3 regions of the Mesorhizobium australicum WSM2073 genome follow, and region 3 is predicted to be linked to each of the others. Evidence: predicted binding sites of a transcription regulator. Region 3 holds the regulator's gene; each other region holds the start of a gene.
What was found. Region 3 encodes PhoB, which activates phosphate uptake and scavenging genes when phosphate is short. Its sites were predicted from a motif close to TGTCATNNANCTGTCAT; they were not measured.
Positions count from the first base shown of each region.

Region 1: ppk2 (polyphosphate kinase 2) is a predicted target of PhoB. The motif match lies at 5,701-5,717, and genes of this name have one in related genera.
Region 2: phnF (phosphonate metabolism transcriptional regulator PhnF) is a predicted target of PhoB. The motif match lies at 5,691-5,707, and genes of this name have one in related genera.

Region 1 covers NC_019973.1:4,580,829-4,590,762, forward strand. The annotation lists gene MESAU_RS22140 (DUF6163 family protein) at 1-278, opposite strand, end outside; gene MESAU_RS22145 (enoyl-CoA hydratase/isomerase family protein) at 275-1,315, opposite strand; gene MESAU_RS22150 (DUF2066 domain-containing protein) at 1,479-2,300, shown strand; gene hemB (porphobilinogen synthase) at 2,413-3,444, shown strand; partial or broken gene MESAU_RS30405 (glyoxalase superfamily protein) at 3,705-3,815, shown strand; gene MESAU_RS22165 (dihydrofolate reductase family protein) at 3,959-4,603, shown strand; gene ppk2 (polyphosphate kinase 2) at 4,673-5,593, opposite strand; gene MESAU_RS22175 (aldo/keto reductase) at 5,876-6,919, shown strand; gene MESAU_RS22180 (glycosyl transferase family 90) at 6,944-7,915, opposite strand; gene MESAU_RS22185 (glycosyl transferase family 90) at 8,053-9,024, opposite strand; gene MESAU_RS30410 (hypothetical protein) at 9,223-9,369, shown strand; gene MESAU_RS22190 (DUF982 domain-containing protein) at 9,437-9,670, opposite strand; gene MESAU_RS22195 (GntR family transcriptional regulator) at 9,801-9,934, opposite strand, start outside.
Region 2 covers NC_019973.1:1,793,228-1,803,161, forward strand. The annotation lists gene MESAU_RS08570 (DapH/DapD/GlmU-related protein) at 380-994, opposite strand; gene phnL (phosphonate C-P lyase system protein PhnL) at 991-1,698, opposite strand; gene phnK (phosphonate C-P lyase system protein PhnK) at 1,745-2,521, opposite strand; gene MESAU_RS08585 (alpha-D-ribose 1-methylphosphonate 5-phosphate C-P-lyase PhnJ) at 2,518-3,429, opposite strand; gene MESAU_RS08590 (carbon-phosphorus lyase complex subunit) at 3,426-4,538, opposite strand; gene phnH (phosphonate C-P lyase system protein PhnH) at 4,540-5,151, opposite strand; gene phnG (phosphonate C-P lyase system protein PhnG) at 5,151-5,612, opposite strand; gene phnF (phosphonate metabolism transcriptional regulator PhnF) at 5,724-6,473, shown strand; gene MESAU_RS08610 (zinc-binding alcohol dehydrogenase family protein) at 6,476-7,492, opposite strand; gene MESAU_RS08615 (ABC transporter permease) at 7,557-8,522, opposite strand; gene MESAU_RS08620 (sugar ABC transporter ATP-binding protein) at 8,519-9,934, opposite strand, start outside.
Region 3 covers NC_019973.1:1,495,420-1,505,353, forward strand. The annotation lists gene pstC (phosphate ABC transporter permease subunit PstC) at 1-675, shown strand, start outside; gene pstA (phosphate ABC transporter permease PstA) at 679-1,530, shown strand; gene pstB (phosphate ABC transporter ATP-binding protein PstB) at 1,527-2,330, shown strand; gene phoU (phosphate signaling complex protein PhoU) at 2,356-3,063, shown strand; gene phoB (phosphate regulon transcriptional regulator PhoB) at 3,083-3,772, shown strand; gene MESAU_RS07165 (ROK family protein) at 3,775-5,010, opposite strand; gene xylF (D-xylose ABC transporter substrate-binding protein) at 5,274-6,314, shown strand; gene MESAU_RS07175 (sugar ABC transporter permease) at 6,552-7,904, shown strand; gene MESAU_RS07180 (ATP-binding cassette domain-containing protein) at 7,915-8,739, shown strand; gene MESAU_RS07185 (CHASE domain-containing protein) at 8,880-9,934, shown strand, end outside.

The DNA.
Region 1 (9,934 bases), 3.1 Mb from region 3:
GCGCAGATGAACCAGATCACCGGACCCCAGGACGCCAGCATCCACAACCCCGCCGCGGCGAAGGGAAAGAACACGGCGAGCATCACCGCCGCCACCTGCCAATGCACCGGCATAAGGTCGAACCGCCACAGCGAGCCCGGATAGAAGCCGATCAGCTTGATCCAGTAGAGGATGCCGAACAGCAGGCAGTAGCCCGCGATGACGCGCTGGAACCAGGCGAAGATCACCTCGACCGTCGAGGGCTGCAGGATGACGCGTCTCGATGTCACTTCGCTCACAGCTCGAGCTCCCGATCGCCGAGCGGGGCAAAATAGGCCTCGACATCCGCCTCGCTAACCGCATCGATCGCTGCCGGCCGCCATTGCGGCTTCGAGCCCTTGTCGATGATGGCGGCACGGATGCCTTCGTAGAAATCGTGGCCGGCCAGCATCCGGTTCAGGATGCGGAACTCCATCCTCATGCAGTCGTCCATCGACAATGTCTGCCCGGCGCTGATCTGTCGCCAGGCGACGCGAAGGCTGGTCGGCGAGCGCGTGCGGATCGTTGCCAGCGTCCCGGTGGCGAATTCGTCATTGCCCGCGCGGTCCAGGCTGTCGATCAGATCCGGCAGCGACGGTTGGGCGAAATGGCGGGAGATCGCCTCCAGGATCGGCCTGTCGGTCTCCCGCTTGGCCGAGACAAAGAAACCGCGCAGCACCGATTCCGGATCGCCCGTCAGCGCCAGCCGATCGAGGAAGCTTGCCTGGTCTTCAGCCTTGATGGTGTGGGTGGCCAGCCCCGACCACAGCGCATCGCCATAACGAATGCGGTTCCCGGTCAGCGCCAGGTACATGCCGAAGGAACCGCCAAGGTCGGGCAGCAGATGACTGGCGCCGACATCCGGGAAAAAGCCGATGCCGACCTCCGGCATGGCGAACTGGGCATTCTCGGTCATCACCCGGTGCGAACCGTGGAAGGAAATGCCGACCCCGCCGCCCATCACGATACCGTCGATGAGCGCCACATAGGGCTTCTTGAAACGCGCGATGTAGGCGTTGAGGCGATACTCGTCGGCGAAAAATTCGACCGGTGGGTTTCCAGCCCGGCCGGCTTCGTAGATGTGCAGGATGTCGCCCCCGGCCGAAAACGCCCTGCCCTCGGCCTTGACCACGACGACATCCACACCCTCGTCGCGCTCCCAAGACCGCAGGGCCTTGCCCAGTGCCTTGATCATGCGATGGGTTACGGCGTTGAGCGCCTGCGGCCGCGTCAGCGTGACGACCCCGGCCCTGCCCAACCTTTCGAAGCGAATTTCGTCGCCTCCACCAAAATCCATCGCCAGAGAATCCTTGTTCCCGCGCCTGCGGGACTGAAGTGCTAAAGGCGGCACATGGGTGCGTCAATGGCTGCAGCCTGGCCGCCTCGATCTTGGCGGCTAGCGGTCGCCGATGCTAGACATTGGTGGCCGGTACTACAGGCCGAGAGCAGGATACTTAGCCATGCCGCAATTTTTGCGCTTTGCCTTTGTTCTGAGTTGCCTGTCGTTTTTGTGGGCAACCAATGTCCCCGCGGGGGCAGCCGACCTTGGCGACCTTTACCACTCGCAGACCATTGTCACCGGCCAGGGTGAAGAAAATCGTCAGCTCGGCTTCAGGACCTGCCTCGACAAGGTGCTCGTCCGTGTTTCGGGCGATCAGCGGCTGCTTGCCAGACGCGAAATGGACGCGCTGCGCGACAAGGCCGGCAGCTTTGTCGACTCGTTCCGCTACCATGACCGGATGGAGGGCATTCCGATCCATGACGAGCAAGGGACGCATGACCGGCCGCACGATCTCACCTGCTTCTACAAGCCTGATGTGATCGACAGGCTGCTGGCGTCGCTCGGCAGCAGGCCCTGGCTTGGCGAGCGGCCGACACTCACCGTCTTCCTCACGACCGAACAAGGCGCGCGGCATTTCATGCTGAGCGCCGAGGAAGGGCGTGGCGAGACGATGCGCGAATCCTTCGTCAATGCCAGCGGGCCGATGCTGATGCATGTCGCGTTTCCCAAGGCCGCGCAACTTGCCGGCTTGGGCGAAGAAGCGCTGCGCGCGACGGACATGGCAAGGCTGGATCGAGTGGCCAAGCAAGCCGGAGGCGACCGAGCGCTCGCCGGCACCATCGTGTGGAGCGACAAGGAACTGGGCTGGGTCGCCGATTGGCGACTGGCCGATCACGGCAAGACCTATCGTTGGCAGGTGCGCGGTGTCAGCTTCGACGACGCGTTCCGTGTGGCAATCGGAGGCGCGGCACAGATCCTTTCGGGCAACGGGCAGCCCTGAACCAATAGGCGTGGCGGGACAGCGCTGTGGCAGCTTTCGGCGCTGGCACAAACGTGTCGCATTGGTCAGCACAAGGGCTCGTGGTAAAAGCCGCGGATCCGGAGTTTTGGCCATGAACAAATTCACCCCAGCAAAAGCTGCCGGCACGCGCAGCGTCGATGACGTCACCGGCAGCCGCCGCCTGCGCCGCATGCGCAAGGCCGACTGGTCGCGCCGGCTCGTGCAGGAGAACAGGCTGTCGGTCGACGACCTGATCTGGCCGATCTTCGTCGTCGAGGGCAGGAATGTCCGGGAGCCGATTGCCGCCATGCCCGGCGTCTTCCGGCTGTCGGTCGATCTTGCCGTCAAGGAGGCCGAACGCGCGGCCAAGCTCGGCATCCCGGCCCTTGCCACCTTCCCCAACGTCGATCTCGGCCTGCGCGACCAGACGGGTTCCCACATCCTCGACCCTGAAAACATCATCAACCGCGCCACACGCGCCATCAAAAACGCGGTACCCGAGATCGGCATCATCACAGACGCCGCACTCGACCCGTTCACGAGCCATGGCCATGACGGCATCCTGCGCGATGGCATCATCGTCAATGACGAGACCGTCGAACAGGTCGCGGCGGCGGCCGTCATCCAGGCAGCGGCCGGCGCCGACATCATCGCGCCGTCCGACATGATGGACGGCCGTATCGGCGCCATCCGCGACGCGCTCGACGCCAACGGTTTCCAGGACGTGGCGATCATGTCCTACGCCACCAAATTCGCCTCGGCCTTCTACGGCCCCTATCGCGAGGCGGTCGGCACCGCCGGTCTGCTCAAGGGCGACAAGAAGACCTATTATATCGACCACGCCAATTCGGACGAGGCGGTGCGCGAGGCCGAACAGGACCTCGCCGAGGGCGCAGACATGCTGATGGTCAAGCCCGGCCTGCCCTATCTCGACATCATCCGCCGGCTGAAGGACGAATTCCAGATGCCGACCTTCGCCTACCAGGTCTCGGGCGAATATTCGATGATCAAGGCGGCTGATTCCAATGGCTGGATCGATGGAGAAAAGGCGATGCTGGAATCGTTGCTCGCCTTCAAGCGCGCCGGCTGCGACGGCATCCTGACCTATTTCGCGCCCGAAGTGGCTGTGATGCTGAAGGGGTAGCCCGACTTCCCGGGCAAGGCACTTCAGTAGATGTCACCACTCTTTCAACTGGTCGGCGGTTCTATCGAAAACCCGCTGACAAAAACTGGCGACTGCAGCTATGATGGAAGCATGGCCGGAAGCGGCCGGCAGCCCGCACCTCGGCCAAGAGGTATGGCGAACGCCTCCTGAGGATGCTTCCTGACCCGTTTCACCGTCGGGCGAAGGTGTCGGCATTGCGGGCACTGACGAAGGCTTCGCCGTGACCCGAGGAAACGGACATGCTTGCCTATCGCGACGCCAAGACGATGGCGAAAGCCATGCGGGAGGCGCTTGCCGCCCGCGACCTGACGATCAGCCACAGCGAGGCCCTTGAGATCGTCGCGCGCCAACCGACCGCCAATGAGGCGGCGGCCGTAGCTTGGCGGCAATCGGAAATACCTTTTCCGGCTCGAAAAACCACTTGCAATTCAAAATCAGTTTGCTAGAAGAAACCACTTGCAAAAGACAACCGGTTCTCAAGGAGGAGGTTCTCATGTCCAAACTTCGCGTCAACGCTTTCAGCCTGTCGCTTGACGGCTATGGCGCCGGTCCCGATCAGAGCCTTGAAAATCCGCTCGGTGTCGGCGGACCGGCCCTGCACAAATGGGCTTTCAGCACCCGCACCTTCCGCAAGATGTTTGGCCAGGAAGGCGGCGAGACAGGCGTTGACGAAGACTTTGCGGCGCGCAGCTTCGAGAATGTCGGCGCCTGGATCCTCGGCCGCAACATGTTCGGGCCGATCCGGGGCGAGTGGCCTGACGACAGCTGGAAGGGTTGGTGGGGCGACAATCCGCCCTATCACGTCCCGACCTTCGTGCTGACGCATTACAAGCGCGATCCCATCGTGATGGAAGGCGGCACGACTTTTTATTTCGTAACCGACGGCATCCATTCGGCTATCGAACAGGCCAAAGCCGCCGCGTCAGGCAAGGATGTGCGGGTCGGCGGCGGCATCTCCACCATCCGGCAGTATCTGCAGGAAAAGCTGATCGACGACATGCACGTGGCGATCTCGCCGGTGCTGCTTGGCAGAGGCGAGAACCTTTTTGCGGGCCTCGACATGCTGAATCTTGGCTACCAGTGCAGCGAACAGGTTGCGACGGCACTGGCCACGCACGTCGTCATCAAACGGGCGTAAGGTGGAGAAACCCTCGACGAAAGCCCATTTCTCCCCGTCACTATACGGGGAGAAAGACAAAACTCTCGCTCAATACTTCTCCGGCACGTAAAGCTCGCGCGGCAGCACCTGGCGCTCGTATTCCGGGTTGAAGACGCGCTCCGGCAGCGTGATCTCCTCGTGCGGCACCTCTTCATACGGCAGCTGCTTGAGCAGATGGTCGATGCAGTTCAGCCGCGCGCGCTTCTTGTCGTTACCCTCGACGATGAACCAGGGCGCCTCGGGAATGTTGGTGCGGGCGAAGGTCTCCTCCTTGGCCTTGGTGTAGTGTTCCCAGCGCACCCGCGACTGCAGGTCCATCGGCGACAGCTTCCACTGTTTCATCGGGTCGTGGATCCGCATCAGGAAGCGCATTTGCTGTTCCTCGTCGGTGATCGAGAACCAATATTTGACCACGGTGATGCCCGAGCGCACCAGCATGCGCTCGAACTCCGGCACGTCATGGAAGAACTCCTCGACCTGCTCGGGGCTGGCAAAACCCATTACCCGTTCGACGCCGGAGCGGTTGTACCAGGAGCGGTCGAGCAAAACGATCTCGCCGCCTGCCGGCAAATGCGGGACATAGCGCTGGAAATACCATTGCGACTTCTCGCGTTCGGTCGGAGCCGGAAGCGCCACGACGCGGCAGATACGCGGATTGAGCCGCTGTGTGATGCGCTTGATGACGCCGCCCTTGCCAGCGGAGTCGCGGCCCTCGAATATCACCACCAGTTTCTTCTTGTGATAGGCGACCCAGGATTGCAGCTTGATCAATTCGGACTGGAGGCTGATCAGGTCGCGAAAATACTGCATGCGATCGATCGAAGGCGGATGCGAGTTCTTGTAGATCTTGGCGATCTCCATCGAGAGGGCCGGCTCCGACATTTCGAGCTCATAGTCCTCGTCGAGCGTGTCGGCGAGCTCGGCTTCAAGCCAGTCCTTGGCAGGGGAATTCTGTTTCAGCTCGGTCATATCAACTGCTCCGCTTGCAAGCCCTGTCGGTTACCACTGGGCGCTCCAAATTGCTGGCCGGCGGCCGGGAATGGAAACACCTGAGCCGACTTCAATATAGGCCGGCGGTGACGGTTTTATTGCAGCACAGGCGCAATTGCCGACGTTGCAAATTCCGCGATGTCTGATCGATCGACCGTCGTCGCATGGCGACAAGCCGGCCGAATTGTCCTACAAATGCGCGGTCGCCTTCCAGGCCTGCCTTGCCGGCACGCCTCTTCAACAAAATCGTGAGGATCTGACATGGAATACCGCACCCTTGGCCGTTCCGGCCTGAAGGTTTCGACACTGACGCTTGGCACCATGACATTCGGCGGCGCCGGGCCCTTCGCCGCGGTCGGCAACAGCGATCTCGCCGAAGCCAAGCGGATGATCGATATGTGCATCGATGCCGGCATCAACCTCATCGACACCGCCAATGTCTATTCCAACGGCCTCTCCGAAGAGATCATAGGCGAAGCTCTCGGCGGCAAGCGCAAGAACGATGTGCTGATCGCGTCCAAGGCGCGGATGCGGATCGGCAAGGGCCCGAACGACGAGGGCCTGTCGCGCCATCATCTGATCCGTGAATGCGAGAGCAGCCTGAAGCGCTTGAAGACCGATGTCATCGACATCTATTTCGTCCACCAATGGGACGGCCTCACTCCGCTCGAGGAGACCGTTGCCGCGCTCGACAGTTTGGTCAGCCAGGGCAAGGTGCGCTACATCGGCTGCTCCAACTATTCCGGCTGGCAGGTGATGAAGGCGCTTTCCATCAGCGACAGCCGTCACCAGCAACGCTTCGTCACCCAGCAGATCCACTATACGCTGGAAGCGCGCGAGGCCGAGTACGAGCTCTTGCCGATCTCGGTCGACCAAGGGCTGGGCGTTTTGGTCTGGAGCCCGCTCGCCGGCGGCCTGCTGTCGGGCAAATACCGCCGCGACAGCCCGACCGCTCGCCAGCTTGCCGGCTGGTCCGAGCCGCCGATCCGCGACGAGGACCGGCTGTGGCGGATTGTCGATGTGCTGATCGAGATCGGCAAGGATCGTGGCGTCTCGGCGGCGCAGGTGGCGCTCGCCTGGCTGCTCGGACGCCCTGCCGTCTCCTCGCTGGTGATCGGTGCCCGCAATGACGTTCAGCTCAAGGACAACCTTGCGGCGGCGGCCCTGAAGCTCGGCACCGAAGAACGCCAGCGCCTCGACGCGGTCAGCCGGCCGGCTCTGCTCTACCCCTACTGGCACCAGCAACTGACAGCGAAGGATCGCTTCGGCCCAGCCGACCTGGTTCTCGACCGCAGCGATATCTGATCAGCGTCAGGCAGAGAGCAAGAGCTAGCCGCCGATAAACCGCCAGAGTTCGGGATCGGGTTCGATCTGGCCGCCGAGCACGAAATATTTGTAGAGGACGAGCAAAGAGATCGCATGCTCGTCCCGTTCATTGGAGAATTTGCGGCAATAGGCATTGGCTGCGGCGATGATGCGCTCCGCCGCGGCCGGGTGCCCTTCGAAATAGCGCACTTTTTCGCCGAGATCGGCAAAATCCGGGTCGAGCGGCGCATAGTGGATACCGGCCTCGAGCTGGCTCTCGCCAAACCATGTTTCGTAGGTCGGCGGCGGCATCAGACAGAGCGAGTTGGAATTCATGATCCATTTGAGGTTGGTCGCCACGTCATTGCCCTCCAGCGAGACGATGTAGCGATAGCGCAGGTGCTGGCTGATGCTGAGGAAAGGCTTGCTGTACTTAGCCGGTGCGCTGCGCTTGTGCGAACCGGCATCGCAGAACGGCAAGTCGCGCGCGACATCCAGGAACCGTGTCCTGATCGGGTTGTTGAGGTCGCCGCGCCAGACCACGGCAGGGCGCTTGTCGGCGAAGGCGACGGTATCGAGGGGCATGTGGAAGTGGCGGAATTTGTTGAACTTCATGACGACGGCATTGCCGTTGTCGGCGCGGATCGGCCGGTCCTTGACGAGGGTCGGCAGCTTGGGCACGCCGATGACATCGCCGAACTTCAGGTCGATGAGCAATGATCGATCGAAATAGCGGGCAAATTCCTTCAGGTCGTAATAGTACATGCTCGGTTCAAACGGTATCTTGTCGATGCGCACAGCATCCGGGCCTGGTGTAAAAGCGTCCTGCAGCTTGTTGTAGTGATTCAGTCGCCGGCGCACGGCCTCGTCCGAGAGCCTGGCCTGCTGCAGGCGGCTGGCCAATCGCCGCCGGAAGATCGCCTGGGGCGCGATATCGCGCATGACGTTCCGCGCATAGTAGAAGACCTTTGCCGTCGTTCGTTGGAGGGTGGCCATGGACTCTTTTGATCAAAGATAAACGCGGTTGAACAAGTGAAGGTCGGGATGGTTCCCGCAGCATGATTGCCCTACCATCCAGCCACGCATTCCGATAGCGCCCGAATGCGGCTGGCGGCCTCGACCGAGCGCCGCAACTAGCCCGTTATGTAGCGCCACACCTCGGCATCCGGTTTGATCTGGCCCGACAGCACGAAGTATTTGTAGAGCACCAGCAGGGAGATCGTCTGCTCGGTCTGTTCGTCGTCGAATGTCCGGCAATAGGCGTTCGCAGCCGCGATGATGCGCTCCGCCTCCGCCGGATTCCGCTCGAAATAGGCGACGTGGTCCTCAAGGTTCGAGAAATCCGCCGCGAGCGGCACATAGTGGACGTTGGCTTCGAGCTGCCGCTCCGCAAACCATGTCTCATAGGTCGGCGGCGGCATCATGCAGAGCGACTTCGAATTCATGATCCATTTGAGATTGGTCGCCACGTCGTTGCCCTCGAGCGAGACGATGTAGCGATAGCGCTGGTGCTGGCTGATGCTGAGAAAAGGCCTGGCGTATTCGGGCGGTGCGTTCGGCTTGTGCGAACCGGCATCGCAGAACGGCAGGTCGCGCACAGCGTTCAGAAATCTTGTCCTGATCGGATTGTTGAGATCACCGCGCCAGACAACGGACGGCAGCTTGTCGGCGAACGACATCGCGTCAGCCGGCATCTGGAAATGACGAAACTTGTCGAGTTTCATGATGATCGCGTTCTTGTCGTCAGCACAGATTGGCCGGTCCTTGACGATCGAAGGCACCTTGGGGACATTCCTGACGTCGCCGAATTCCAGGTCGATGAGCAGGCCGGGATCGAAGTAGCGGGCGAACTCCTTCAGGTCGTAATAGTACATGGTCGGCGTGAAGGGCAGTTTGCCGATGCGCATGGCATCGGCGCTTGGCGCGAAACCATCCTGCAACTTGTTGTAGTAATTCAGCCTGCGGCGCGCCGCCTCACCGGAAAGCCTGGCCCTTTCGAGACGGCCAGCCAGCCGGGCACGAAACAACGCTTGCGGAGCGACATCGCGCGCGACGTTTCTCGCATAATAGAAAACTCTTGCTGCGGTCCGCGAAATTGTGGCCATCGGTCACTTGATCAAAACAAACGGGCGGTTCTCAATCCATGGCGCCCGCATGTCCTACATCATTGTGGCGCCGATCTGGCAAGCGCCCGCATCTCTTCGATGCCAGCAGCCACGCATTATCGCTTCGGCTGTTGTGTTTGACGGCTAATGCTCCTAGGCAGGCTCAGGGCCGCAAGGCAGTCACAAAAAGGAGCCGACATGGCGCGAGCACCAAACTACGATCAGGAACGCAAGGAGCGCGACCGCCAGAAAGCGGCCAAGAAGGCTGAAAAGCTGGCGGCCAAGGTTGCCGCGCGCGAACGTACGAAGCCTGAAACCGAGACTGAGACCGAAACGAAGGATTAACGGCATCCGGCCCGCTAATGCGGGCCGAGCCTCAAATCCAATTGTCAGCCCAAACCGCGAGCTAATATCAGGCTGGCGCCTTGTCGCTGATGAAGACATCCACTTCCCGCGCCGCGGCGATGAAAGCGCGCCTGGCATTCATCGCCGGCTTGTCGCCGGCGAGCGCGTCGTGACAGGCCTGCAGCGCCGCACGATGCTTGGGGCTGCGCTTGCCGGGCCAGTTGTTGAGGAGGTAATCGGAAGCCTCCCTTGCCGAACGCAAGAGCTGAGTGCTTCCCGCCGTGACGGATTTGACGGTCACGGGTGTTTCAAACCGGTTGTTTTCCATCGCCGCTCTTACGCCATCGGCTTCCTTGAAGCGAGGCCGAAAGTGCGCTTCACGTCAGACCCGTCTGTTTTTCCGGCCAGCGCGCCGCAGCGCATGGACCGCACTAAGCGGCGACGACGGCAAATCCCCTGGCGCGAAGGCCACGTCGGTCGTTGGCAAGCGACGTCACCAGCCGATCACGGCTGCCGACGATGTGGGCCGACAGCAGCCGCGCGGCTTCATCAGCCTGACCGAGGC
Region 2 (9,934 bases), 300 kb from region 3:
CGATCCCCTGACGGAGGAATCGCCCAATCTGCTAGCAGTTGAAGCAGCCCATGTTACTAGCGACAAACAATACGAAGAGGATTACGAGCCCAGCTGCTAATAGAGCCAACCCAAAGAGCGCCGCTACGATCACCGCACCGGGACCAGCTTCTCTCCACCGGTAAATACTGCGCACCACGACCAAAAGCCCAAGCGCCGCCAGCGCAATTCCGATGCAGAGAACCACTAGCAAAGATCGCTGACCATTACCCATAGGCTATGGCTATTCGGCATTTATTGCTAGGAAATTAAGCCTTTTTTTTAATTATTCATGTTGTTACACGCGCTATCTTTCAATGGCAATTTGTTGAAGCGCCAACGGCCGTGAATATCGGTCGCGTCAGCCGTATTTCTCCAGAAACGCCTCGGCCGACAGTTTCCGGAAATCGTCGAGCGTGGCACGCAGCCTCGCATGGTCCCAGTCCCACCAGGCCAGCGCCTGATAGCGCTCAGCGGTGCGGCGGTCGAAGCGTTCGCGGATCGGCTTTGCCGGCACGCCGGCGACGATGGTGTAAGGCGCGACATCCCTGGACACGACGGCGCCGGCGCCGACCGCCGCACCATCACCGACGGTGACGCCGGGCAGGACGGTCGAGCCGTGGCCGAGCCAGGTGTCGTGGCCGATGGTGACGCGCTTGGCGCGGCGCTCGGCGAAGAATTCGCTCTCATGCTCGGCATCGTCCCAATAGTCGGAGGCGCGGTAGGTGAAGTGGTGCAGCGTCGGCCGCCAGGTCGGGTGGTTGGTCGCATTGAGGCGCACGCTGGCGGCGATGTTGGCAAACTTGCCGATCGTCGCGCACCAGATCGCGCAGTCCTGCATCATGTAGGAATAGTCGCCGAGCTCGCTTTCCGAAACCCGGCTGCGGTCGGCGATCTCGGTCCAGCGGCCGAGTGTCGAGTTGTGGACCTCCGCCGTCGGGTGGATCAGCGGCGTCTCCGATAGCTTCCTGGTCATGCGGCGATTTTTCCCGGAGCGAAGGCGGTAACGTCGATGATGCGGTCGGCCACCGCCTCGCGCACATCGTGATCGTGGAAGATGCCGAGCAGGGCGACGCCCGCCGCCTTCTTGGCGGCGATGAGTTCGATCACCACGTCGCGGTTCGTCGCGTCGAGCGATGCGGTCGGCTCGTCGAGCAGCAGGATGGGGTGCTCGGTGATGAAGCCTCGCGCGATGTTGACACGCTGCTGCTCGCCGCCCGAGAAGGTTGCCGGTGGCAGCATCCAGAGTTTTTCCGGCAGGTTGAGCTGGGCCAGCAACGCGCGTGCCTTGGCTCGGGCTGCCTCGCGCTCCTCACCGCGTTCAACCAGTGGCTCAGCGACGACGTCGAGAGCCGAGACGCGCGGCACGGTGCGCAGGAACTGGCTGACATAGCCGATCGTTTGCCGGCGTACGGCAAGCACGGTGCGCGGGCTGGCATGGGCGAGGTCGATCAGTCCGTCCTCGTGCCTGACGATGATCTGGCCTTCGTCGACGGCGTAGTTGCCGTAGAGCATCTTCAGGATCGAACTCTTGCCGGCGCCGGACGGACCACCGAGCACGGTGCATTCGCCCGCCTTGATCGAGAACGAGACACCCGCGACGACAGGGAGTTTGATGCCGTCGCGCAGATGCATGGTGAAGCTTTTGGCAACGTCGGAAACAACGAGTGGGGTCGGCATCAGAAGGTTCTCCAATCGTCAATCGTCGGCGGGACACGCGCCATCATCACACCTGCAAAATCGAGGAAACGAGCAATTGCGTGTAGGGCGCGCGCGGGTCGTCGAGGACGCGGTCGGTGAGGCCGCTTTCGACGACGCGGCCGTCCTTCATCACCATCATGCGCTGCGACAGCAGCCGCGCCACGGCGAGGTCGTGGGTGACGACGATCGCGGCAAGGCCGAGGTCCGTGACCAAGCCGCGCAAGAGATCAAGCAGGCGGGCCTGCACCGAGACATCCAGGCCGCCGGTCGGCTCATCCATGAACACCAGCCGTGGCCCGGTGACGAGATTGCGGGCGATCTGCAGCCGCTGACGCATGCCGCCGGAAAAGGCGCGCGGTTCGTCGTCGATGCGGTCTTCCTCGATCTCGACGCGCGACAGCCAGTCGACCGCGGTAGCGCGGATCTTGCCGTAGTGGCGGTCGCCGACCGCCATCAGCCGTTCGCCGACATTGGCGCCGGCCGAGACCGTCATGCGCAGGCCGTCGGCTGGGTTCTGATGGACAAAGCCCCAGTCGGTGCGCATCAGGAAGCGGCGCTCGGCCTCGCTCATGCGGTAGAGCTCGCGGAACTGGCCGTCGCGCATGCGGTAGCTGGCTGTGCCGGAGGAAGGCAGCAGCCGCGTCGACAGGCAGTTGAGCAGCGTCGTCTTGCCGGAGCCGGACTCGCCGACGACAGCCAGAACCTCGCCCGGCCACAGGTCGAAGGAGACATTGTCGCAGCCGACCCGCGAGCCATAGAACTTGGAGAGCGCCGAGACGCGCAGCAGCGGTTCGTCGGTCATTGCGCCGGCTCCATGTTTCCTGCTGCAAGATCGGTTTCGGGGGCAAGGTGGCCGCGATGGCCGTCGGCGCGCCGCTTCTCGCAATAATCGGTGTCGGAGCAGACGAACATGTGGCCGCCATGGTCGTCGAGGATGACCTCGTCGAGATAGACATTCTCGGCCGCGCACAGCGCACAGGGCTGATCGAAAGTCTGCACCTCGAACGGATGATCCTCGAAGTCGAGGCTCACCACATCGGTGAAGGGCGGCACGGCGTAGATGCGCTTTTCGCGGCCGGCGCCGAACAGCTGCAGGGCCGGCGAGCGGTGCATCTTGGGATTGTCGAATTTTGGCGTCGGCGACGGGTCCATCACATAGCGGCCCTCGATCTTGACCGGATAGGCATAGGTGGTGGCGATGCGGCCGTGCTTGGCGATGTCCTCATAGAGCTTCACATGCATGAGGCCGTATTCTTCCAGCGCATGCATTTTCCGCGTTTCGGTCTCGCGCGGCTCGAGGAAGCGCAGCGGTTCGGGGATGGGCACCTGGTAGACCAGCACCTGGCCCGCCGTGAGTGGATGTTCGGGGATGCGGTGACGGGTCTGGATGATGGTGGCGGTGGCGGTATCGGTGGTGACCGCGACGTTAGCGACTTTCTTGAAGAAGGCGCGGATCGACACGGCATTGGTGGTGTCATCGGCGCCCTGGTCGATGACCTTGAGCACATCGTCGGGGCCGATAATCGACGCGGTGACCTGCACGCCGCCAGTGCCCCAGCCATAGGGCATCGGCATTTCGCGCGAGGCGAACGGCACCTGGTAGCCCGGAATGGCGATGCCCTTGAGGATCGCGCGGCGTATCATCCGCTTGGTCTGCTCGTCGAGATAGGCGAAGTTGTAGGTGGCGATGTCTGTCGGTTGCGCAGTCATTCCGCTGCCTCCTTTTTTTCTTCCGCCTTCGCTGGATTCTCGCGTGCTTCGTACTCGGCGCGCATGCGACGTACGAGATCGAGTTCGGCCTGGAAGTCGACGTAGTGCGGCAGCTTCAGGTGCTCGACGAAGCCGGTGGCCTGGACATTGTCGGAGTGCGAGATGACGAACTCCTCGTCCTGGGCGGCGGCGACGATATCCTCGCCGAGCTCGGAGGCGCGCAAGGCGCGGTCGCAGAGCGCCATGGCCATCGCCTTGCGTTCGCTCTGGCCGAAGACGAGGCCGTAGCCGCGGGTGAATTGCGGCGGCGCCTTGGCCGAGCCCTTGAACTGATTGACCATCTGGCATTCGGTGACGCGCACCATGCCGAGCGGCACGGCGAAAGGCAGTTCGGGAACGTCGAGCTCCAGCTCGACCTCGCCGATGCGGATTTCGCCGACAAAGGGATGGTTGCGGGCATAGCCGCGCTGGGTGGAATAGCCGAGCGCCAGCAGAAAACCTTCGTCGCCGCGCGACAGTGCCTGCAGGCGGATGTCGCGCGCCATCGGGAATTCCAGCGGCTCGCGTGTGATGTCGCCGGGAACATGATCCCCAGGCATGTCGCCATCGGGCTCGATCAGGCCTTCGCGGGCAAGGATAGCCGAGACACGCGGCATCGCCTGGGCTTCCGTCTCGCGCCGCAAGGGCTCGGCGACATCGACACCGGCGGCGAGCTCGGGGTCGAGCAGGCGGTGGGTGTAGTCGAAGGTCGGGCCGAGCAACTGGCCACCGGGCAGATCCTTGTAGGTCGCCGACACACGCCGCTCGACCAGCATGGTGCTGGTGTCGATCGGTCTGGAATAGCCGAAGCGCGGCAGCGTGGTGCGGTAAGCGCGCACCAGGAAGATCGCCTCGATCATGTCGCCGCGCGCCTGAACGATGGCTAGCGCGGCCAGTTCCCTGTCATAGAGCGAGCCTTCGCTCATCACCCGGTCGACGCCGAGCGCCAGCTGTTCCACGATCTGGTCGAGGCGAAGCGGGGGCACCGAGCGGTCGCCGCGCCGGCGGTCGGCAAGCAGGCTGTGGGCGTTGGCAATGGCGGCTTCGCCACCTTTTACCGCGACATACATCTTACGCCTCCATCGTCTTGATACGCGTCGTGCGCGGCAGGCAGGCTATGCGGTCCGATGTGGCGAGGATGATGTCGACGCCGCGCGGAAAGCGCCTGATATTCTGCTTCCACTGCTCGACGAAATGGCGCGGCATCTGTGCCGGCGCGATCGTGGCGCTGGTTTCGATGCCCGGGCCTTCCAGCAGTAACGGAGTGCCTGAAACGAGGTCGCCGACCTGCAGGATCAGCGTCGTCGATCGGTCGGGATAATCCTGCGTGCCCTGCGAAAAACCGTCGAGCGCCATCATCTCGGCCGGCGTGGCAACAAACGCGAAATGCGCGTCGGCCGGCGTGTTGGCCAGCGGCGCGCCTGTGTGGAAACCAAGCCAGGACCCGATCGCGGCGGAGGCATGCAGGGGAGGGTCGAGCCAGAGCGGCGTGTCGTTGTCGCATAGCGCCAGTGCTACGGCGCCCGACGTCGCCGAGAGCGGAGCCGGTGGGCGGGCCAGGGGTGGCAAGGGGTGGACACTGCCCGGCCGCGCCATGGCATCCATGACGGCCCGAAACACGGTCTGAGCGTTGAAGACCGGATCGGCGAAACCGCCCTCGATCGATTGCGCAGCGATATCCATCAATCTTCTCCGCGAACCATGGTGAAGAAATCCACCTTCGTTGCCGCCGTCTCGGCGCGGCGTTTTTCCTGGACAGCGGCAAGCGCCGACCGCAAAGGCGCGATCAGCCTGGTCTCGACCTCGGTGCGGCGGGCAGGGTCCTGCCAGAGCGCGTCGGCTATTGCTCCCAGCTTCGCCTTCTGCTTGTCGCGGCCAAGCGCGTAGCAATGGCCGACCTGCCCGGATGGCAGCCGGACAGTGGCACGCGTGACGGTCGCCTCGCCGACATTGAAGGGCGCGCCGCCGCCGCCGATGCGGCCACGCAGCGTGACCAGGCCCGTCTCGGGACCGCGCAGAAGTTCGGCTTGCGAAGGCAGGCCGGACTCGTTCCAGAGCCGCACGATGTCGTCGCCGCTCGATTGCGCCAGCGTCGCCATGGCGGCCTTGCGCTCGGCCTGGTCGCGGCCTTCCTGTCCTCGCATCGCCAACTTCCTCTCAGCTAAATTTGTCTATTGATATAGACAACTATACAAATTATACATATTACCTAACGCGAGTCCATGACGGGTGCGTGACAGGCCGGGGGGCAAAACATGATCGGGCATGATGTGGCCGACAGCATCGAGCGGCGCAGCGGCGTCTCACTGTGGCGCCAGATCGCCGACAGGATCCTGCAGTCCATCGCCGCCGGCGATTTCGCCGAAAACGCCGCGCTGCCGCCCGAAGTCGCGCTGGCCGAGCGCTACGGCGTCAACCGTCACACCGTACGCAGCGCCATATCGGCCCTCGTGCAGGAGGGCGTGCTGCGGGCCGAGCAGGGACGCGGCACCTTCGTCCTGTCACGCAAGCGGCTGTCCTATCCGATTGGCGCGCGGACACGCTTTTCGGCTGGCCTGCAGGGGCAGACGTCGGAACGGCACATCGTGCTGCTCGCTTCGTCGGTCGAGCCCGCCAGCCAGCGCGTGGCCGAAGGCCTTGGCCTTGCCAGGGGTGCCGAGGTGATCCGGTTGGAGACACGCGGCGAGGCTGACGGACGGCCAGTGTCGCGCGCCGCTGGATGGTTCGATGCCCGGCGCTTTGCCGGCATCGACAAGGCGATGGCGCAAACCGGTTCTATCACCGCCTCGCTCGCACGTTTCGGTATCGACGATTATCTCAGGCAATCGACCGTGCTCTCGGCGCGCCATGCCGACGCCGCCGATCTCGCCGATCTCGATCTGCAGCCGGGCGCCATCGTGCTGGTCACGGTTGCGGTCAACGTCACACCCGACGGCCAGCCGATCCAGTTTTCGGAGTCGCGTTTTCCGGCCGAGCGGGTGGAGTTGAAGCTGTCGGCGCTGTAGGGCTATCCGATCTCGATCACGGCCTTGATCAGGCCCGACTTTTCATGCGCCCAGCGTGCGAGATCTCCTGGCGTATCGGCCAGCGTGGTGCGGTGGGTGACAAGCTTGGCCAACGGCACGGCACCATTGCGGATCGAGGCCGCGACATGGTCGAAGTCGGCGCGCAACGCATTGCGGCTGCCGATCAATGTCATTTCTCGCTTGTGGAACTCGGGATCGGAAAAAACAATATCGTCCTTGACGACGCTGACCAGCACCAGCGCTCCGCCATGCGCGACGTGGGCAAAGGCAGATTGAACCGATCGCGTGTTGCCGGTGGCGTCGAAGACCACGTCGAAGCCTTCGCCGTCGGTCGCATCACGCACCAGATCGGACACGGGTCCTTGCGAGCCGTCGAGAATCGAAAAGCCGAGTTCACTCGCCGCGAAGACCAGTCTTTCGGTGCTCATGTCGAGAAGTGTCACGTCCAACCCGGCAATGCGGGCGAAGATGGCGGTGCCGAGCCCGATCGGGCCAGCGCCGATGACCAGGGTGCGGGCGCCAGGCTCGGCCCGGGCGCGCCGGACGGCATGCGCGCCGATGGCCAGGAATTCGACGGCGGCGGCGTCGGCGAGCGACAGGCCGTTGGTGGGATAGAGATTCTTAGCCGGCACCAGGATCTGTTCGCACATCGCGCCGTCGCGGTGCACGCCGAGCACTTCGATCCTGACACAGCAATTGGGCTTGCCGTGCCGGCAGGCGATGCATTTACCGCAGGAAAGGTAGGGGTTGATGATCACCGGTTCGCCAAGGGCGAGGTCGACGCCTTCGCCCCGCTCGGTCACTGTGCCGGAGACTTCATGGCCCATGATGCGGGGATAGGCGAGGAAAGGGTGCTTACCCTCGAAGATATGGTAGTCGGTGCCGCAGATGCCGACATGACTGACCGCCACCAGGGCCCAGCCGGGAGGCGGGGCGCCGGGAGCCGGGTGGTCTTCGACAACAAGGTCGCCGGGCGAGCGGCAGACGACGGCTTTCATGCTTTGATCCAGTCTGTTCAAGAAATCGCCGGCCCGCGCCAGGCCGGCGATCGATTGGAATGCGTCATTTGCCGCGGCGGCGCAGTCCGTCGAAGTAGACGATGATGATGATCAGCGCGCCGGTGATGATGCGCTGCCAGAACGAGTTGACGTTGAGCAGGTTGGCGCCGTTGTTGATGGTGGCCAGGATGAAGGCGCCAAGCAGCGGCCCGTGCACCGAGCCGACCGCGCCGAACAGCGAGGTGCCGCCGATGACCGAAGAGGCGATCGCCTGCAGTTCCCAGCCCTCGGCCTGGGTCGGGTTGCCGATGCCGATGCGGGCGGCGAGCAGCACGCCGACGAAGGCCGCGCACAGGCCGGACAGCGTATAAGCCATGTAGATGGTGCGCTGGACATTGACGCCGGACAGGCGCGAGGCCTCGGCGTTGGAGCCGACCGAAAAGAGGTAGCGGCCCCAACGGCTGTGATGCAGGAAGACATAGGCGGGCACACCCACCAGGATCACCATCCAGAACAAATTGGGGATGCCGATAAAGGAATTGCGCGAGAAGGCGGTAAAGCTGTCGCTGTTGATGTTGATCGAGTTGCCGTTGGTCATCAAAAGGCCGATGCCGCGCAGCGAGGTCAGCGTCGCCAGCGTGATGATGAACGGCGGCAAGCCCATCTTGACGATGCCGAAGCCATGGAAAAGGCCGATGGCGACACCGACGAGCAAGGTGATCAGGATGGCGACCGCGATCGGAACGCCGGCATTGATCAGCATGGCGACGACGACGGTGGCGAAGCCGACCACCGCGCCGACCGACAGATCGATGCCGCCGGTGATGATGACGAAGGTCTGGCCGACCGCCATGATGGCGATCATCGAGCCCTGCCGCAGAAGATTGGCGATGTTGTTGCCCGAGGCGAAGCTTGGCGTCGCCAGGGACAGGACGATCCAGAGCAGCACCAGCAGCGCCAGCAGCGTCAGCCCGAACAGGACGTTGTAGTTGCGCTTCGGTTTTTCGGCGGGGATCGCCTCGATGCTCATGTCTGTCCTCCCAGTTTTTCTTGTTTCTCGGCGAGCGCCTGCGTGAGAATGTCCTCGTGACTGGCGGTGTGGAACCCGTGCGTGGCCACCAGCTTGCCGCGCCGGAACACGTGCAGCGTGTCGGCCAGTTCGTAGACCTCCGGCAAATAGGACGAGATCAGGATGATGCCGGCGCCCTTCGACAACAGCTCGCCGAACAGGCGATAGATCTCCGCCTTGGTGCCGACATCGACGCCGACCGTCGGTTCGTCGAAGATGAACAGCTTGGCGCCGTGCGCCAGCCATTTGCCGATGACGATCTTCTGCTGGTTGCCGCCCGAAAGGCTCGACGCCAGCGCCCCGCGCGTCGGCGTCTTGATCCTCAGGCCGGCGATCTGACGGTCGGCCTCGGCCTTCTCTTTCGCGTTCGAGATCAACAGATTGCTGGAGATGCGCTTGTAGATCGGCAAATTGAGGTTGAGGCCGACCGGCAGATTGAGGCAAAGGCCCTGGTCGCGGCGGCTTTCCGGCGCCAGTGCCATGCCGAGCTTGATAGCGTCGTGCTCGGAGTTGATCTGGACGTCCTTGCCTTCCCACAGGATCTGGCCGGCCGACTTCTTGTGACGTCCATAGAGCGAGGTGACAAACTCGCTGCGGCCGGCGCCGATCAGTCCATAGAGGCCGACGATCTCACCGGCACGCACCGTCATCGAGATGTTCTCGAAGCCTTTGCCCGACAGGTTCCTTGTTTCGACGATCGGAGCGCCCGGCGTGAAATGCTCCTTGTGATAGACCTGTTCGATAGAGCGGTTGATCATCATCTTGACCAGCTCGGCATCATTGGTCTCGGCGATATTGCGTGTGCCGACCAGCGTGCCGTCGCGCAGCACGGAAACCCGGTCGGCGAGTTCGAAGACCTCCTCCATGCGATGGCTAATGTAGATGATCGTCACGCCTTCACCCTTCAGGCGCCGGATCAGCGTGAAAAGCTGGTCGGCCTCCTTGCGGGTGAGGTAGGCCGTGGGTTCGTCGAAGATCAGGAATTTGGTGCCGCGCACCGTGGCGCGGGCAGCGGCGATCAGCTGTTGCTGGCCGATGGTGAGATCACCCAGCATGACATGCGCCGGCAGGTCGAAGCCGAGATCGTCGATGATCGTCTGCGCTTCCCTGACCATGGCGCGCTGCTGCAGGATGCCGAAACGGGAATTTTCCTCGCCAAGGAACATGTTGGCGGCGACCGTCAGGTGACGGCACAGCACGACTTCCTGGTGCACGGCATTGATGCCGAGCGCCATCGCTTCATGCGGCGTCGCCAGGGCTGCCGGCTGGCCTTCCCAGAGGACCTCGCCAGAGGTGCGCGGCATGACGCCGGTCAGGAGTTTGATGAGGGTCGATTTGCCGGCGCCGTTCTCGCCGACGATGGCGTGGATTTC
Region 3 (9,934 bases):
ATCGGCATCGCCATTTTTCTTACCGAGCTTTGCCCGCGTCCGCTTCGGCGCCCGATCGGCATGGCGGTGGAACTGCTGGCCGGCATTCCTTCGATCATCTACGGTATCTGGGGCCTGTTCGTGCTGGCACCGTTCCTGCAGACGACAGTGCAACCTTTCATCATCAACGTGTTCCACGGCATTCCCGGCCTTAACAGCCTGTTCGCCGGGCCTCCTTATGGCATCGGCCTGCTGACCTCGGCGATGATCCTGGCCATCATGATCCTGCCTTTCATCACCTCGATCACCAAGGATGTGTTCGACACGGTGCCGCCGGTGCTGAAGGAGTCCGCCTACGGCATTGGCTGCACGACCTGGGAGGTAACACGCCGGGTCGTCGTCCCCTACACCCGCATCGGCATCATGGGCGGCGTCATGCTTGCGCTCGGCCGTGCACTCGGTGAAACCATGGCGGTCACCTTCGTCATCGGCAACGCCCACCGGATCAGCGCCTCGCTGTTCGCGCCGGCAACGACGATCTCGGCAACCATCGCCAACGAATTCACCGAAGCCGTCGGCGATCTCTACACCTCCTCGTTGGTGGCGCTCGGTCTGATCCTGTTCGTCATCACCTTCCTCATCCTTGCCATCGCCCGCTACATGCTGATGCGCATCGATGCCCGTACCGGAGTCTGACCGATGTCGACAGCCGCATCGCTTCACCAGAGCCGCAAGCGCAAGAACGGTGTGATGATGACGCTCTGCGTCATCGCCGCCGGCATCGGCCTTGCCTGGCTGGCACTGATCCTCGGCGCGCTGCTCTATAAGGGCCTGTCGGGCGTTTCGCTCTCAGTGTTCACGGAAATGACCCCGCCGCCCGGTGATGCCGGTGGCCTGCTCAACGCCATCTACGGCAGCATCGTGATGACCATTATCGGCATCGTCGTCGGCACGCCGATCGGCGTGCTGGCCGGCACCTACATGGCCGAATATGGCCGCTTTTCGAAGCTCACCACCGTGGTGCGCTTTATCAACGACATCCTGCTGTCGGCGCCCTCAATCATCATCGGCCTGTTCGTCTACGAATTGATGGTGCGGCCGATGGGGCATTTCTCGGCCATCGCCGGTGCCGTGGCACTGGCCATCCTGGTCATTCCCGTCGTGGTGCGTACCACCGAGGACATGCTCAACCTTGTGCCGAACGCTTTGCGCGAGGCCGGCACGGCGATTGGCGCGCCGCGCTGGGTGGTGATTCGTTCGGTGGCCTACCGCGCGGCGATGTCCGGCATCGTCACCGGCATATTGCTGGCCATTGCCCGCATTTCCGGCGAGACGGCGCCGCTACTCTTCACAGCGCTCAACAACCAGTTCTGGTCGAGCAATCTCAATGCGCCGATGGCCAGCCTGCCGGTGACCATCTTCCAGTTCGCTCTCAGCCCTTACGAGGAGTGGCAGCAACTGGCGTGGACCGGCGCACTCATAATCACATTGACGGTTCTCGCGCTCAGCATCTTTGCGCGCAGCCTGACCGGACGCAGAGAGGACAAATGAGCCAGATGTTGTCTCCAGACATGACGATTGCCGCCGAGGCAGCCGCCAAGGCGAAGATCGAGGTCAAGAACCTCAATTTCTACTACGGCCAGTCGAAGGCGCTGAAGGACATCACCTTGTCGCTGCCCGAGCGCAGCGTGACGGCCTTCATCGGACCGTCGGGTTGCGGAAAGTCGACGCTGCTGCGCGTCTTCAACCGCATCTACGAGCTCTACCCCAAGCAGACCGCCGAGGGTCAGGTGCTGCTCGACGGCCAGAACGTTCTCGACCGCTCGCAGGACCTCAACCTGTTGCGCACCAAGATCGGCATGGTGTTCCAGAAGCCGACGCCGTTCCCGATGTCGATCTATGAGAATATCGCCTTCGGCGTCAGGCTCTATGAGAAGATCGGCAAGGCCGAGATGGACGGCCGTGTCGAGCAGGCGTTGAAACGCGCCGCGCTGTGGAACGAGGTCAAGGACAAGCTCAACGCCAGCGGCCTCAGCCTGTCGGGCGGCCAGCAGCAGCGGCTTTGCATCGCCCGCACCGTGGCGGTCAAGCCGGAGGTCATCCTGCTCGACGAGCCGGCCTCGGCGCTCGACCCATTGTCGACCGCCAAGATCGAGGAATTGATCGACGAGTTGCAGGCCGACTACACGATCGTCATCGTCACCCACAACATGCAGCAGGCCGCGCGCGTCTCGAAGCAGACGGCTTTCATGTATCTGGGCGAGCTGGTCGAATTCGACAAGACCGAGAAGATCTTCACGTCGCCTCGCGAGAAGCGCACGCAGGACTATATCACCGGCCGCTTCGGCTGATCTCACGCATACGAGGACCAGGATCATGGCCGAACACACAGTCGCAGCCTTCGACGAGGATCTCGGGCAGATCAGCAGGCTGATCAGCGACATGGGCGATCTCGCCGGCACGATGGTCGGCGGCGCCACCAAGGCGCTGCTGAATTCCGACAACGCGCTGGCACAGCGCGTCGTCTCCGACGACGCCATCATGGACGCGCGCCAGCGCGAACTCGATGATCGCGCCATTACCCTGATCGCCAAGCGCCAGCCGATGGCCGACGATCTGCGTCATGTCGTCGGCTCGATCCGCATGGCGGGCGATCTCGAACGCATCGGCGACCTTGCCAAGAACATCGCCAAGCGCGTCGGCTCGGTCGGCCTCACCGCCACGCCGCGCGACTTGTCGCATTCCATCGACTCCATGGCGCAGCTGGTGCTGATCCAGGTGCAGGGCGTCGTCGAGGAATATGCGGCCGGCGATGCCGCCGCCCTCGCCAAGCTCAGGAATGACGACGAACGCATCGACGTCAAATACACTTCGGTCTTCCGCGAACTCCTGACCTACATGATGGAGGATCCCCGCAACATCACGGCTTGCACGCATCTTTTGTTCTGCGCCAAGAATCTCGAACGCATTGGCGACCACGTGACCAACATCGCCGAGAATGCGTATTATGTGCTGACCGGCACGCAACTGCCCGCCAACCGTCCGAAGCAGGACGAGACGGCGATGTCGGTGCCGGCGGCTTGACGGCAGGGATGATCGATCGATGATCGCGCCACGCATCATGGTGGTGGAGGACGAGGAGCCGCTGGGCGTGCTCCTCCGCTACAACCTGGAGTCCGAGGGTTACCAGGTCGAGGTGGTGACACGCGGCGACGAAGCCGAGATACGCCTCCAGGAAAACGTGCCCGACCTGCTGGTGCTCGACTGGATGGTGCCGGCGGTTTCCGGCATCGAACTCTGTCGGCGCCTGCGCATGCGGCCCGAGACGGAGCGATTGCCGATCATCATGCTGACGGCGCGCGGCGAGGAGAGCGATCGCGTGCGCGGCCTCTCGACCGGCGCCGACGACTATCTGGTCAAGCCGTTCTCGACGCCGGAATTCATGGCCCGGGTCAAGGCGCTGCTGCGCCGCGCCAAACCGGAAGTGCTGTCCAGCGTGCTCAAGGTCGGCGACATCGTGCTCGACCGCGAATCGCACCGGGTCTATCGCAAGAAGAGCGAGATCCGGCTCGGACCGACCGAGTTCAGGCTGCTCGAATTCATGATGCGCCATCCCGGCCGCGTGTTCTCGCGCAGCCAGTTGCTCGACAATGTCTGGGGCGAGACGATCTACATCGACGAGCGCACCGTGGATGTGCATGTCGGCCGCCTGCGCAAGGCGGTCAACAATGGCCGCATGCCCGATGTGATACGCACCATCCGTGGCGCGGGCTACGCAATCCGCGAGGATTGAGATCAGGCCACGTTCTTGCCGGATCTCACCTGCACGCCCGGCGCGAAGATCTCCTGGTCGACGAAGGTGAGCGCGCGCATGGCGCAGCCCTCGCGGATCAGCGGCAATTCGTTCAGCTCTGTATCGAAGGAAATCGACGTCGAATGCTGGCCGCCGGCGGTCTGGGCGATGGCCTCACGCAAGGCCGGCTCGATCAGATCGAAGGCGGCGGCGCTGACGCCGACCATCGCAACCGGCGCCGGATCGATCAGCGCGAACAAGCTGCCAAGGCCATAGCCCAGCGCCTCGCCGGCCTTGCGATAGGCCTCGCGCTCCGGTCCGTCTCTTTCGCGCGCCGTGGCCGCCAATGCGCGCATGTCGGCGTCGCTGACGTCGACCGGTTTGGCGTCCTCACCCATCTGTCCTGCATTACGCCAGATGGCATAGTTGCCGGCATAGGCCTCGACGCAGCCGCGCCGCCCGCAGCGGCAGAGCGCGCCGCCGGGGCGATGGATCATGTGGCCGAACTCGCCGCCTGAGGAATGGGTGCCGGTGAACAGCTCGCCCTTCAGCACCAGGCCCATGCCGATGCCGTGCGAGAGCAGGATGGCGATGAAGTCGTCGCGGTAGCGCTCGGGGTCGCGCCAGCGCAGCGCCACAGCCATCATGTTGCAGTCGTTCTCCATGGTGGCGGGGATGCCGAATTCGGCTTCGAGTATATCGGCGAAGGCAATGTCCGTCTGCGGCGTGATCGGCGACCACAGCATGGCGCGCGCCTCGGTGTCGGTGATGCCCTGGATCGCCAGCGCGATGCGGGCAATGCTGGCGACATCGAGGTCGGGATCCTCGAGGCGGCGTCGGACGATGGCCACGCATTCGCCGATCAGCGCCTCGCGCGACATGGTCAGCGTGTCCAGCCGGCGTTGCTCCTCCGATATCACCTGGCCGGCGTAGTCGATGACGGCGACGGAGAGGAAATTCAGCGACAGCACCACGGTCATGACCGCCGCGGCCTCGGGGTTGAGACAAAGGCCCACCTGCGGCCGGCCGCGTTTCAGTGAGCCGGCCTCGTTCGGCTTGCCTTCGCTCAGGATACCTTCGCCGATCAGGTCGGCTGATATCGCCGATATGGTCGAGTGGCTCAGGGCGGTGGTGGCGGCGATCTCGGTGCGCGAGGGCTGGCCACCCCGGCGCACGGCTCCAATCACCATTGCGCGGTTGCGCCGGCGCAGATCGTCGTGGCGGATTCCGACCGACATGATTTCCTCCCCGTCGCCGCGGTTCTTGACGCCCCCTCGAACACCTCCGGCAACGGGTCGAATACTGGCAGAAGCGGCTGGGGCTGTCATTATTTATTGCGGGGCTCGAAAAAAGGCTTCCGGCACCTCAAAATCCGTCAGAATCGATGTTGACAGTGTTCCGGCGATGGACCAGTGTTTTTTCGAGGCTCGAAAAAATTAGAGCCTTTGTGCCGGCCTTAGGGCCAGTTTGGTCGCGCCACACGCGGCGCAGGGAGGATATCATGAAGAGATTCACAGTCGCCATTCTGGCGGGTGTCGCCATGTCGCTGACGCTGGCGTCGGTCGCGCAGGCGAAGGGCAAGGTTATCGGCGTGTCGTGGTCCAACTTCCAGGAGGAGCGCTGGAAGACCGACGAGGCCGCCATGAAGAAGGCGATCGAGGCCGCGGGCGACAAGTACATTTCCGCCGATGCGCAGTCCAATCCTGGCAAGCAGCTGACCGATGTCGAGAGCCTGATTTCGCAGGGTGCCAATTCGCTGATCATCCTGGCGCAGGACGCGTCGGCCATCGGCCCGGCGGTACAGAAGGCGCTCGACGAGGGCATTCCGGTCGTCGGCTATGACCGCCTGATCGAGAACAAGGACGTCTTCTACCTGACCTTCGACAACAAGGAAGTTGGCCGCATGCAGGCCCGCGAAGTGTTCAAGGTGAAGCCTGAGGGCAATTACGTCTTCATCAAGGGCTCCGGCGCCGATCCGAATGCCGACTTCCTGTTCTCGGGCTCGATGGAAGTGCTGAAGGCGGCCATAGACAGCGGCAAGATCAAGAATGTCGGCGAAGCCTATACGGACGGCTGGCTGCCCGCCAACGCCCAGAAGAACATGGAACAGTTCCTCACCGCCAACGACAACAAGGTCGACGCCGTGGTCGCCGCCAATGACGGCACCGCCGGCGGCGTCGTCGCGGCGCTGACGGCGCAGGGGCTCGCCGGCACCGTGCCGGTCTCCGGCCAGGACGGCGACCACGCCGCGCTCAACCGCATCGCGCTCGGCACCCAGACCGTGTCGGTGTGGAAGGACGCGCGCGAACTCGGCAAGAACGCCGCCGAGATCGCCTCGCAACTCGCCGACGGCAAGAAGATGACCGACATCGCCGGCGTGAAGGACTTCACGACGCCTGGCGGCAACACCGTCAAGTCGCTGTTCCTGACCCCGGTGGCCATCACCAAGGACAATCTCAACCTCGTCATCGACGCCGGCTGGATCAAGAAGGACGAAGTCTGCACGGGCGTTGCCGCGGGCAGCGTCGCGGCCTGCAACTGAGCTTGATCGCCTGAAAAGTCGGAAACGCCGCGGCGTGGAACGGTCAGTGTTCTGAACACTGACCGTTCCAATTTCCTTGTCTTCGCAATTCCGGACAAAAACCCTTTACGCACTTTTCCTGGAATTGCTTCCAAGCCGCGGCGTTTTCCCGACAAGATTTGTGTTTCCGCCGCTGGCGGCTAACTTCTGGGCTCTGGTCCGGCTCCGCGTCAGACGGCAAGCCGCTGGGAGGACATCATGACCGACACGACCTCAACCTCGCAGGCCGATACGGCGCGTGCGTCGGAACTCGGCGCGGTCGCGCGTTTCCTGAAGGCGACCGAGATCGATACCCGCATGCTCGGCATGATCGGCGCGCTGCTGCTGATCTGGGTCGCGCTGCATGTGATTTCGAGCCTGCGTCTTGGTGTCAATCCGCTCGATTTCGACAGCCGCACGTTCCTCACGCCACGCAATCTGTGGAACCTGTCGGTGCAGACGTCCGCGGTCGCCATCATGGCCTGCGGCATGGTGCTGGTCATCGTCATGCGCAACATCGACCTGTCCGTCGGTTCCGCCGAGGGCTTGATCGGCATGGTCATGGGCTTTGCGCAGGTACATTTCCTGGTTCGGTTCGTAGGACTTGAACTCGGCAACCCATGGATCTGGGTCCTGGCACTGGTCATCGGTCTGGCGCTCGGGCTTTTGATCGGCGCCTTCCAGGGCTTCGTCATCGCCTATCTCGAAGTGCCGGCCTTCATCGTCACGCTGGGTGGCCTGCTGGTCTGGCGCGGCGCCGCCTGGTGGGTCACGTCAGGCCAGACGGTGGCACCGCTCGACGCCACGTTCCAGCTTATGGGCGGCGGACCGGCCGGATCGATCGGCGCCACCTGGAGCTGGGTCGTCGGCATCGTCGCCTGCCTGGCCGTCGTGTTCGCGCTGTTCAACGGGCGGGTCCAGCGCAAGCGCTTCCGCTTCCCCCTGCGGCCGATCTGGGCCGAGACGCTGCTCGGCGTCGTCACCTGCGCCGTCATCATGGGCGCGGTCTGGCTAGCCAACTCCTATCCATGGCCGATCGGGATCGTGAACCGGTACGCGGCCGCCAACAACATCACCGTGCCGGAGGGCGGGCTGTTCATCGCCCACGGCATCGCCATACCGGTGCTGATGGCGGTCGCCGTCGGTCTGGTCATGACCTTCATCACCAACCGCACCCGTTTCGGCCGTTATGTCTTTGCTATCGGCGGCAATCCGGAAGCGGCCAATCTCGCCGGCATCAACACGCGCTGGATCACCATGAAGGTGTTCATGATCATGGGCGTGCTGGCCACGATCGCCGCCGCCATTTCGTCGGCCCGGCAGAACTCGTCCACCAATGTGCTGGGAACATTGGATGAGCTGCTGGTCATTGCCGCGGCCGTCATCGGCGGCACCTCGCTTGCCGGCGGCTCGGGAACCATCATCGGCGCCATGCTCGGTGCATTGCTGATGCAGTCGCTGCAGTCGGGCATGGTGCTGCTCGGTGTCGATTCGCCGTTGCAAAGCATCGTCGTCGGCGCCGTGCTGGTCATCGCCGTCTGGCTCGACACCGTCTATCGCAAGCGGGTTTAGGGATACGACCATGGCTGACAAAACCGCTCCCGTAAGGGCCCTCACAACTGCGCCCACTGGCACGCCGCTGGTCGACATGCGCAACATCTCGATCGCCTTCGGCGGCATCCGCGCCGTCGACGACGCCTCGATCGATCTTTTCCCCGGCGAGGTCGTGGCACTGCTCGGCCACAACGGCGCCGGCAAGTCGACGCTGATCAAGATCCTGTCCGGCGCCTACAAGCGCGATGCGGGCCAGATCTTCGTCAATGGCGAGGAGGCAGCGATTTCCAACCCGCGCGACGCCAAGAAATACGGTATCGAGACGATCTACCAGACGCTGGCGCTGGCCGACAATGTCGATGCCGCCGCCAACCTGTTCCTCGGCCGCGAACTGATGACCGCCTGGGGCACGCTCGACGACGTCGCCATGGAGGCCGAGGCGCGCAAGGTGATGGGGCGGCTCAATCCCCGCTTCCAGCGCTTCAAGGAGCCGGTGATCAAGCTGTCAGGCGGTCAGCGGCAATCGGTGGCGATCGCCCGCGCGATCCTGTTCAATGCCCGCATCCTGATCATGGACGAGCCGACGGCGGCACTTGGGCCCCAGGAAACCGCCCAGGTCGGCGAGTTGGTCAGGCAGCTCAAATCCGATGGCATCGGCATCTTCCTGATCAGCCACGACATCCACGACGTCTTCGAGCTGGCCGACCGTGTCTGCGTGATGAAGAATGGCCAGGTGGTCGGTACCGCCCGCACGACTGACGTCACGCAGGACGAGGTGCTTGGGATGATCATCCTGGGCAAATGTCCTCCAGGTGCCATACCGGGGCCGGGCGCGCTGAAGATCGCCGCCTGAGGCCGGTCAGGCCGCTTCGGGCACGCCCCGTTGCCGGTCACGTGATATGCCAGTGATCACGATGGTGTGGCCTGACCATTGTGTTGGCCCGGCGACTTGCCCATAAAAGGTCCTGTTTTGCTCATGGACCGCATCATCCGTTGAAGAAGCTTTTTCCAATCGTCGCGTTCATTGCCGTTGCACTGATCAGCATGACCATGGCGGGGTTCGCTTATTTCGCGACGCAGGAAGCCGCCCGTATCAAGTTCGAAGGGGCGGCCGATGACGCCCTCAACCGGATCGAGAGCCGCATCGACCTGCACCTGTCGCTGCTGCGCTCGACACAGGCCCTGTTCGACGCACGCAACGGCGATATTTCCCAGAACGAGTTCAAGGCATTCTTCAAGGCGCTGGATGTCGACAACAATTTCGCCGGCCTGCGAGGCATCGGCTTCCTGCGGCTGGTCAGGACGGGCGACGAGGCAGCGGTGGAACGCGACACCCTCCACGATTTCGGCGCCAGTCATCCGGTCTATCCGGATACGACGCAGGCCTGGCGCACGCCGATCGCGCTTTTCGAGCCGCTCGATCCGTCCAACCAGACCATCATCGGCTACGACATGTTCAGCGAGCCGGTGCGGCGTGCGGCGATCGAAAAAGCCATGGCCGACGACCAGCAGCATGCGAGCGGGCTGGTGCAACTCGGCCAGGGCATGGGCGTGGCGCAGACTTTCACGGGCTTCCTGGTCTATGTGCGGCTCAATGTGGAAACCGCACCGGAGGTCATCAACGCATCGCGGTCCTCGACCGCCGGCTTTCTCTATGCGGCCTTTCGGGCCCGGGACCTGTTCCAGATCGCGCTCAGCCGTGCGCCGCTGCTGCCGGTCAACACCGAGATCTATGATGGAGCGGTGAACGGCGACAATCTGTTGTTCCGCTCGGAGACGCCACCGGCCTCATCCCTGGGAGACCGGCTGCTGGTCACCCGCAAGATGACCGTGGCGGGACGCCCGTGGACCGTATTGTTCAGGCCAACCAGCGCCTTCTCGCAACCCTCTTCGCGCGCCATCCCCGTGATGCTGGGGCTGTTCGGCCTGCTCCTGGCAGGCGCCATCGCGCTGGTGGCGCGCTATCAGGAGCGAGCCTATGACGCGGTGTCGGCCTTGCACGAGACGACGGAAAAAAGCCTTCTCGAAAAGGACCTGATGCTGCAGGA